DNA from 3 places in the Bifidobacterium sp. KRGSERBCFTRI genome. Region 2 is predicted to be linked to each of the others. Evidence: riboswitches for the same ligand, from Rfam matches in the RefSeq annotation. Region 2 holds a riboswitch; each other region holds the start of a gene.
The links. Region 2 has a riboswitch for thiamine pyrophosphate ahead of OGI63_RS09680 (ABC transporter permease). Riboswitches for the same ligand answer to the same signal wherever they lie in the genome.

Region 1 (3,278 bases), 1.0 Mb from region 2:
CCACTCAAAACCAAGGCAGACGCCGAAGCTCTCGTCAATCAGGAAGGCATCGAATATGTTTCCGTGCGCTTCACCGATCTGATTGGCGTTCAGCAGCACTTCACGGTTCCTGCCAGCGAATTCCTCAAGGACGCGTTCGATGAGGGCATGCCCTTCGATGGCTCCTCCATCGAAGGTTTCCAGGCCATCAACGAATCCGATATGAAGCTCGTTCCGGATATCGAGACCGCCTTCGTCGACCCGTTCCGCAAGCACAAGACGCTCGACGTCGCCTTCTCGATTGTCGACCCGCTCACCGACGAGCCTTACTCCCGTGATCCCCGCCAGGTCGCCGCGAAGGCCGAGGCATACCTCAAGTCCACCGGCGTCGCGGACACGGCATCGTTCGCTCCCGAGGCCGAGTTCTTCATCTTCGACAAGGTGCGCTTCGGCAACGACATGCGCGGCTCCTTCTACGAGGTCGACTCCATCGAGGCACCGTGGAATTCCGGACTGGACGTCGAGGAAGACGGCACTCCGAACATCGGCTTCAAGAACCGTGTCAAGCGCGGTTACTTCCCGGTTCCACCGGCCGACCACACCCAGGATCTGCGTGACGACATGGTCGCCAACCTGCAGAAGGTCGGCCTCATCCTCGAACGTGCACACCATGAAGTCGCCGGCGCAGGCCAGCAGGAGATCAACTACCGCTTCAACTCCCTGCAGCATGCAGGCGATGACCTCATGAAGTACAAGTACGTCATCCACGAGACCGCCGCTCTCGCAGGCAAGGCAGCCACCTTCATGCCCAAGCCGATCGCAGGCGACAACGGCACCGGCATGCACTGCCACCAGTCCCTGTGGAAGGACGGCAAGCCGCTGTTCTACGATGAGAAGAACTATGGTGGCCTCTCCGACATGGCCCGTTGGTACATTGGCGGGCTGATCAAGCACTCCTCGTCGGTGCTCGCCTTCACCAACCCGTCGCTGAACTCCTACCACCGTCTGGTTCCGGGCTTCGAGGCGCCGGTTAATCTGGTCTACTCCGCCCGCAACCGTTCCGCCGCGATCCGCATCCCGCTCGCAGGCACCTCGCCTGCCGCCAAGCGCATCGAGTTCCGAGCGCCGGATCCGTCGTGCAACCCGTTCCTCGCCTTCTCCGCACAGCTCATGGCAGGCCTTGATGGCATTCTCAACCACATCGAGCCGCCGGAGCCGGTCGACAAGGATCTCTACGAGCTTCCTCCGGAGGAGCATGCCGGCATCAAGCAGGTGCCGTCCTCGCTCGCCGAGGCCCTCGATGCGCTCGAAGAGGACCATGACTTCCTGACGGCCGGTGACGTGTTCACCGAGGATCTCATCGAGACGTGGATCGACCTGAAGCGCGGCGAGATCGATCAGGCTCGCCTGCAGCCTACTCCGCTTGAGTACGAGCTCTACTTCCACATCTGATTCGCCGAATACTGGCATTTCCAAGGTGGGTGCGCATACGTGCACCCACCTTTTCCGTTATGCGGACGGGCATGCCCTGCAAATTCGGGGCTTGTGCCTATGATCGATGTAGACACGGGGGCTTGCTTGGCAGGCTGAGATGAAGCGAACGCTTCGACCGCATGAACGTGAACCGGATAATGCCGGCGCACGGACGTCGTATTTCCCGTGTCTTTCGATATCTCAGAAAGGCACAATATGATCTACCCATCACAAGCAAGCTCGCGCAAGTGGCGTGTTCTCGACATCACCGTCACCTCGGTGATCGCCGTCGCATCCGGTGTGGTGTTCTGGATGTGGGACTGGGTGTGCATGGCACCACTCACATTATTCGAGAACATCACACCCGGCTTCGAGGGACTGCTCAATGGATTCTGGCTGTTCGCAGGTCCCTTAGCCGCGGTCATCGTGCGCAAGCCGGGTGCCGCACTCTATGCCGAAACGGTTGCGGCGTTCCTCGAGCTCACGCTCGGCAACCAATGGGGCGTGGGAGGCTCCCTCATCGTAGGTCTGATGCAGGGGCTCGGCGCCGAACTGGCTTTCGCGCTCTTCGCATATAAGGTGTGGACCAATCTTGTGGTGCTGCTGTCCGGGGCATTGTCCGGAGCGATGTGCGGCGTCTACTACTGGTTCACGAACCCGGGGTGGGGAATGATGCGGGTCTCCATCTATTTGGGTACCTCGGTGGTGGGCGGTGTGATCGCAGCCGCTGCGTGCATCGCGCTGTCGCGTGCCATCGCCCGCACCGGAGCCTTGGCTCAGTTCGCTCACTGGCGTGTTCGTGACAGTGAGGCGAAGCGTGCCTGATTCGCACGCCATACGGTGGCTCTGCCGCCAATGACCATGTCTGTGCAATCTCTGGCGCGTTGGGAGGTTATGCAATATAGTGGGGCGTTGATCGTGACACCGATTTCTTTGAAGTTGAGAAAGGCATGGCATGACTGATCAGACGCAGATTATCGAAACCGCCGTCATTGAGCGGCTCAGCCACGTGATCGACCCTGAGCTTGGCCGCTCGGTCACCGATCTGGGTATGATCTGCGGCGTCGATGTTCGCCCCACAGGCCTGGATTCCTTCAATGTGCGGGTCAATGTGGAGCTCACCGTGCCTGGCTGCCCGCTGTCTGCCGAGATCAGCAGGCAGATCGAGGCGGCCGTGACCAGTTATGCCGAGGCGCAGCTCACCGCCGAGATCGTCGTCGGCGCGATGGATGAGGAGAAACTCAAGTCGCTGGTGAACGATCTGAAAGCCGCCCGTCGTGAGAACCCGTTCAGCAAACCGGGTACGAAAACGCGCATCTTCGCCATCGCCTCAGGCAAGGGTGGCGTGGGAAAGTCTTCCATCTCCGCCAATCTTGCGGCCACGTTCGCCGCACTCGGCTACGACACCGCGGCCATCGACGCCGATATCTACGGCTTCTCGCTCCCCCGCCTCTTCGGCGTCCACGACCAGCCCACGAATCTGAACGGGATGCTGATGCCGGTGACCGCGTGGGGCGTCAAACTCATGTCGATTGGCATGTTCGCCGGTTCCGACCGTGCCATTCTATGGCGAGGCCCCCGTCTGCAGCGTTCGCTCGAACAGTTTCTGGCCGATGTGTGGTGGGGCGAACCCGATGTGCTGATTCTTGATCTCGCCCCCGGCACCGGCGACATGGCGATTTCGGTGGCGCAGGCATTGCCGAACGCCGAGCTCGTTGTGGTCACGACCCCACAGCCCTCCGCGTCGGACATCGCCGTGCGTTCCGGCCTGGTCGCACTTCAGGTGCCGATGCGGGTGCGTGGCGTGGTGGAGAACATGAGCTATT
Region 2 (3,278 bases):
ATGTACTTCCGGCATGCCTTGAATGCGCTGTAGCCAGCGTATTCGGCGGTCGAACCGAGCTCTTCCTCAATCTCGAGCAGGCGGTTGTACTTGGCGATGCGCTCGCCACGTGCCGGGGCGCCGGTCTTGATCTGGCCGGTGTTCTTGGCGACGGCGAGATCGGAGATCGTGGTGTCCGGCGTCTCGCCCGAACGATGGGAGACCATGGAGGTGAAGCCGTTCTTCGTGGCCAGCTCGATGGCGTCGAGGGTCTCGGAAACGGTGCCAATCTGGTTGAGCTTGACCAGCAGGGAGTTGCCGGCGCCCATATCGATGCCCTTCTTCAGACGCACCGGGTTGGTGACGAACAGATCGTCGCCGACGAACTGCAGGCGGTCGCCAAGGGCCTTGGTGATCTTGGCCCAGTCTTCCCAGCCTTCCTCCTGGAACGGATCCTCGATGGAGACGATCGGGAACTGGTCGACGAGCTTCTCGTAGAAGTCGAGCATGTACTCGGAATCACGGTCCTCACCATCGAAGTGGTACTTGCCGGTCTCCTTGTTGTAGAACTCGGAGGAGGCGACATCGAGGGCGATGCCGATCTGCTTGCCCGGCTCATAGCCGGCGGCGGAGATGGCGTCCATGATGTACTTGAGGGAATCCTCGTTGGTCTTCATCTTCGGAGCGAAGCCGCCCTCATCGCCGAGACCGGTGGCCAGACCCTGCTTCTTCAGCACGTTCTTGAGGGTGTGGTACACCTCGACGCCGGCCTGCAGAGCCTCGGAGTAGGTCTGGAAGCCGTACGGGGAGATCATGTACTCCTGGATGTCGGTGGCGAAGTCAGCGTGTGCGCCGCCGTTCATGATGTTCATGTTCGGAACCGGGAGAACATGGCCGTTGGTGCCGCCGATATAGCGGTACAGCGGCAGTTCGGCGCTCTCGGCGGCCGCATAAAGGGCGGCGAGGGAGACACCGAGGATGGCGTTGGCGCCCAGACGGCCCTTGTTCGGGGTGCCGTCGAGCTCGATCATCAGGTCATCGAGTGCGCGCTGGTCGGTGGCGTCCATGCCGATGACCTTCGGGGCGATCTCCTCGTTCACCGCCTTGACGGCACCGAGGACACCCTTGCCCTGATAGACGGACTTGTCGCCATCGCGACGCTCCCAAGCCTCGGCTTCGCCGGTGGAGGCGCCGGAGGGAACGAGACCCAGGCCGCGAGCACCGTCATCGGTGTCGAGCACGACCTCAACGGTCGGGTTGCCGCGGGAATCAAGAATCTGGCGTGCGTACACGCTTTCAATTGCTGCCACAACTTCTCCTTAATGTGCATAGGTTGTGATGACAGTTTCCAGCGTAATGAGATTGTTGGACGATTGGCGGGAGCGGATCAGAAAAAATGTGAGCGCTCCCACGACTCTTTTCGACTGCGACACGCGTATTGTCCGAGCCTTCCGACAACGTGAACAGCGACACGGGGTGCCCGGGCCATGACCTTCAAACATGCTGGAAGCGACGCCAAAGCGGGTCGGCTGGGCTGAGATCACACTCGTTGAACCTGACATAGACAATGCTATCGAAGGGAATGTCATGACCCAGTCTGCAACGAACGAGTCCGGGAACCCTTACCGGGATGCCAGTTCGATGGGCACGACCGGTGCACCGGCACGCTCCGCCGCATACGCCGTGCCCGCAGCCGAACATACCAAGACTGCGAGCCGGATCGGCACGCGATTCATTCCGTGGCATCATGGCCGCGCACCCCGCTTCTGCGCGCTGTGGGCTTCCACGGTGCTCATCGTGCTCGCGTGGGCCTTGGCCACCGGAGGACCGGCGCACAACCGTTCACTGCCCTCCCCCGGCGAAGTGTGGCAGGCGCTCCTTGCGTTGCACAGCGAGGGGCTGTTGCTGCCATCCATAGGCGTAAGCCTCTACAGAGTGTCTCTCGGCGTGGCCCTGGGTGTCGTGACGGCGGTGCCAGCCGGCATCATCGCAGGGTCAAGCACCATTGGCCATGCAATCATGGACAAGCCCATACACATGCTCAGGGCCGTGCCGTTCCCGGCGCTCTCCCCACTGCTCATCGTGCTGTTGGGCATTGGGGAGACGATGAAGGTGGCATTGATCGCCATCGGCGCGTTTGCGCTGATCTATGTGAATGTGCGCGACGGCGTGCGCGGCATCGATCCGAAACTGCTCGAATTGGCGCAGGCATACCACCTGCCCAAACGCACCGTGTTCGCGAAGATCCTGCTGCGGGGCACGCTCCCGCGCTTCATGACGGGGCTGAGGTTCGCACTCACCGTGTCTTGGATCGCGTTGGTGACCTGCGAGACGGTGAATTCCTCGGCAGGCATCGGCTACATTCTCTCGCGTTCCCAGCAGTTCTACCGGACCGACCAGATGGTGCTGTGCATTGTGCTCTATGCATTCCTGGGGCTGTTCAGCGAATGGCTGGTGGGTGCATTGGAACGGCTCGTCGTTCCATGCGCACACTGATACTCCATATAGCGGCAATCAGGTTCACCCTTACAATGACCAATCCCATGAGACATATGGGTACACCCATATGCACCCAAACAAGGAGAATCATGTCACGATCCACCATGCTCAGATTCACGTCCGCCGCATGCGCAGCGTTGCTCTCACTGTCATGCTCGGCCTGCGGCGAACCGAATGCCGCGGATTCCTCCACGACCATGCGCGTGGCCTATCTGTCGACCGCGAATTACCTGACCACCGTACGCGGCGAAGACTTTCTTGACGAGACGATGCAGCACACCAACGTCAAATTCACCGGCCCATACAACCCGACGGATGCATACTCAGCAGTGCTGTCGGGCAATGCCGATGCCACGAGCACCGGCACCGGCTCGTACATCAACTTCGTGGCGCAAGGCCAACCGTGGGTGGCCTTCGCGATCGAGTATTACACCGGTGATTCGCAAGGAATCGTGGCCTCGCCGAAATCTGGGGTGAACTCACTTGAAGACCTCTACGGCAGGAACGTTGCGATCATAAAACGCGGCGGCACCGGCGATTACGTGCTGCACAAGGCATTCGAGCATGACGGACTCGATGTAGGCAGGGTGAACATCGTCGAGATGAGCCCCTCCAATTTCCAGGCGGCTTTCACTTCGGGACAGATCGACGCATTGAGTTCCTTCGACCAGAATCTGGCCGCCGCAATGGCGACCCCGGGCGCGAAACTGCTCGTGAACGCAACGGAATACGGGAATAAGAACGTCTCGATTCATATGGTGTCGAAGGATTTCGCCACCAAGCACCCCGAAGCGGTGAAA
Region 3 (3,278 bases), 420 kb from region 2:
TCGTCAAGCGTGTGCCCGGAACCGTCGTTGCCGCCCACGGAAGCCTCCGGCTTGGTGGTGGACACATGTAGCGGGCCGGCGCCGATGTAGTCGATGCAGCCGCTCGGCAGCTCGTTGATAAGCTTCACCAGACTTTCGGTCTCGGCGGACAGGCCCACGATGGCATCCTCGCCGAGCAGCGCGCGAGCCTCCTGCGGTTCCATATCGGTCTGGCCGATATGCACGCCATCCACCTTGATGCCCTTGTCGCGCGCCTGCCACACCACATCCACGCGGTCGTCGATCACAAACGCCACGGAATCGGACTTGCCGCTGTTCTTGATGACCTGCGCGATATCGCGGGCCATTTCGGTGATATCCTTCGCATCCGCGTTCTTGGCGCGCAATTGGATGAACGTCGCGCCCCCACGCAACGCGTCATCCACCACATCCGTCACCGGCCGGCCCTTGCAATCCTGCGGACCGACCACGAAATACGCGCTCATATCAAAGCAGTCGCGCATCGAGGCGAATGGATAATTATTCATTGGTCTCCCCTTTGTTGTTCTTTGGGTAAGTGCTCCAGAAGAAGTCTTGTTATTTTCCGTTTATTTTCCGTCGCACCGCACTGAACGTATATATTCCGTATATACGATTGCGATGGTGCGAAACCATCCACGGAACGTTGCGGTCAGTTGGTTTCGATGATGTCGGACGCGGCCACCTGGTCGGCGGTGACGTTCCACAGCGCGTCGAGCAGCGCCACCTGGAACGAACCGGGGCCATCGGATTTGACTTCGGCGATTTCGGACGCACGATCATACAGCAGCGACGCGGCAAGGGCGGCGACCAGCGGCTCGGCCACGGCAAGATACGTTGCGGTCACGCCGCCGAGCGAACAGCCGGCGCCGGTGATCTTCGTCATCATCGCGCTGCCTCCGGGCAGGCGGAACGTGCGCTCGCCGTCGGTCACCAGATCAACCGCGCCGGACACCGCGACCGCGCCTGCTCCAACGGGGGAGCGCTTCGCCAGATGGCGGGCGAGACGCTTGGCCGCGTCGACCGCGGCATCGACCTCATCGACGGCTTCCACGCCGGCGGGACGGGTCGCGGGCGTGGTGCTGTCGGCGTCGGCGAGTCCCCACATCGCGTCGAGCGCGATGATCTCGCTGGCGTTGCCGCGCACGATGGTCGGCGGAACGTCACGGAACGATTCGAGGATGGCGGTGCGTGTCTCGCCGATGCCGGCCGCGACCGGATCGAGCACCCAGGTTTTGCCGTTCTCATGTAGCTTGCGCGCGATCTCGGGCAGCGCGTTCTTGAAGAACGGCAGCAACGTTCCCACGTTGATGTAATTGGATCCTGCGATTTCGGCGGTGGCGATCACGTCATCCGGCAGATAGCTCATGGCCGCGGTGCCGCCCGCGGCGAGCTGCGCGTTGGCCACCAGATTGATGGTTACGAAATTGGTGAACGACTGCGCCAATGGTGTCTGCCCGCGCACGTCCGTGACGGCTTGTTTGATGGCGGCACGCAATGTGCCGAGTGCGTCATTGGTGGATGGGTCATCGCTCATGATCTGCTCCCTACGTTGGTCCTAACCAACAGGTTCAAAGGGTCAGGCGTTCATGCCTATCTCAGCTTGATGGACTTGGACATCAAGCACCCCCGCATGTTTACAACAGTGGTTAATCTATCTGCGTCCCTTGACAGGCGCGATTCCGTAGGTGATTTTGGGCTTCCGTAGGTGGTTGCTGCCGGATAAGCATCGGCGAGATGCCTGGAATTAGGCGTTTGCTCGTGTCCGGATTCGAAGCTGACCGCCTACGGAACGCAAAAATCACCTACGGAACGCAGTCAGTCGCTTTGCGTCGTGTCGATGACGTTGCTGCAGTATGCCGTCCTGCCGGCAGTCACGTCGGCGTAGAAGCGCTGTTTTTCATCGATGTATGCGATGGCTTTACGCAGTTCCTCCAGTTGCGTCTCCAGATGCTCGCGTTTTTCGGCAAGGATTTCCTGACGTTCCGGTATCGATGACTCACCTTTAAGACAGAGTTGCGTGTAGTGCCGCATCTCCTTGATGCCCAGACCGCAGCGTTTGAGGCATGTCAGGCCGTTGATCCATGCGATGCATCGCTCGTCGAAGACGCGTCGGTTGTTCTGGTCTCGTTTGAGACCGGGCACGAGTCCTGAATTGCAATAGAACTTCAATGCTTCGTAATTCATGCCGGTTAGTTTGCAGGCCTGCTTCATCGTATAGGTTTTCATGTTCTTATGGAGTGGCACTGCCGTGATTGCCATACGTGGCTCCTTTCGGACGCTGCGCGGCAGGACGTTCGGCGGGTGCCGCCGGATGGGGTCGGGCTTGAGGCGCATTGTTCTTTTTGTTTGTACCTATCATGTCACATTTCCGGTTATTAATACCGGTAGATAGTACCGGCGTGCCGTAATTTGACCGGTAGCAGCTACCGGATTTTATCGTGGGGGTCAGAACGGCATACATGCCGGCACTGAATACCGACGAATTTATGGAAGGAAAAACAGTGGAATACGTGAAACTTGCCAACGGTATTGAGATTCCGAAGATCGGATACGGCGTCTTCCAGATCAGCAAGGACGATGCTCCTCGCTGCGTGCGCGAGGCCATCGAGACCGGGTACCGCCATATCGACACCGCACAGTCGTACTTCAACGAGGCCGAAGTCGGCCAAGGAATCAAGGATTCCGGTATCGATCGTAAGGATCTGTTCCTCACTACCAAGATCTGGATCAGCAATTACGGCTATGAGAACACGCTGAGGTCCGTCGATGTGTCCTTGAAGAAGCTTGGCACCGACTATCTCGATCTGGTGTTACTGCACCAGCCGTTTTCCGATACCTACGGCGCGTGGCGTGCACTCGAAAAGCTCTACAAGGACGGCGTGATCCGCGCCATCGGCGTGAGTAACTTCTATCCGGATCGTCTGGCCGATATGGTCGCCTTCAATGAGATCGCCCCGATGGTCGATCAGGTCGAGACTAATCCGCTCAACCAGCAGATCGAAGCTCGCAAGAACATGGTCAAGCGGGGCGTGGCTCAGGAAGCATGGGCTCCGTTCGGGGAGGGCATGCAGAACATGTTCTCCAATCCCACCCTGGCCAGGATCGGCGAGGCGCATGGCAAGTCCGTCGCGCAGGTGATCCTGCGTTGGCTCACCCAGCGCGACATCGTTGCTCTGCCCAAGTCCACGCACAAGGAGCGCATGGAAGAAAACCTGAACATTTTCGATTTCCGGCTCTCCGACAGCGAGATGGCAACC

Region 1: it holds a riboswitch for thiamine pyrophosphate, as region 2 does, so the genes downstream of both, OGI63_RS05120 (ECF transporter S component) here and OGI63_RS09680 (ABC transporter permease) in region 2, are expected to answer to the same signal.
Region 3: it holds a riboswitch for thiamine pyrophosphate, as region 2 does, so the genes downstream of both, OGI63_RS11460 (hydroxyethylthiazole kinase) here and OGI63_RS09680 (ABC transporter permease) in region 2, are expected to answer to the same signal.

Annotation. Positions count from the first base shown of each region.
Region 1 covers NZ_CP109653.1:1,221,228-1,224,505, reverse strand. The annotation lists gene glnA (type I glutamate--ammonia ligase) at 1-1,431, shown strand, start outside; TPP riboswitch at 1,536-1,643, shown strand; gene OGI63_RS05120 (ECF transporter S component) at 1,669-2,277, shown strand; gene OGI63_RS05115 (Mrp/NBP35 family ATP-binding protein) at 2,408-3,278, shown strand, end outside.
Region 2 covers NZ_CP109653.1:2,223,631-2,226,908, forward strand. The annotation lists gene eno (phosphopyruvate hydratase) at 1-1,289, opposite strand, end outside; TPP riboswitch at 1,442-1,579, shown strand; gene OGI63_RS09680 (ABC transporter permease) at 1,567-2,475, shown strand; gene OGI63_RS09685 (ABC transporter substrate-binding protein) at 2,568-3,278, shown strand, end outside.
Region 3 covers NZ_CP109653.1:2,643,755-2,647,032, reverse strand. The annotation lists partial or broken gene OGI63_RS11465 (thiamine phosphate synthase) at 1-527, opposite strand, end outside; gene OGI63_RS11460 (hydroxyethylthiazole kinase) at 671-1,555, opposite strand; TPP riboswitch at 1,546-1,659, opposite strand; gene OGI63_RS11455 (MerR family transcriptional regulator) at 1,837-2,280, opposite strand; gene OGI63_RS11450 (aldo/keto reductase) at 2,508-3,278, shown strand, end outside.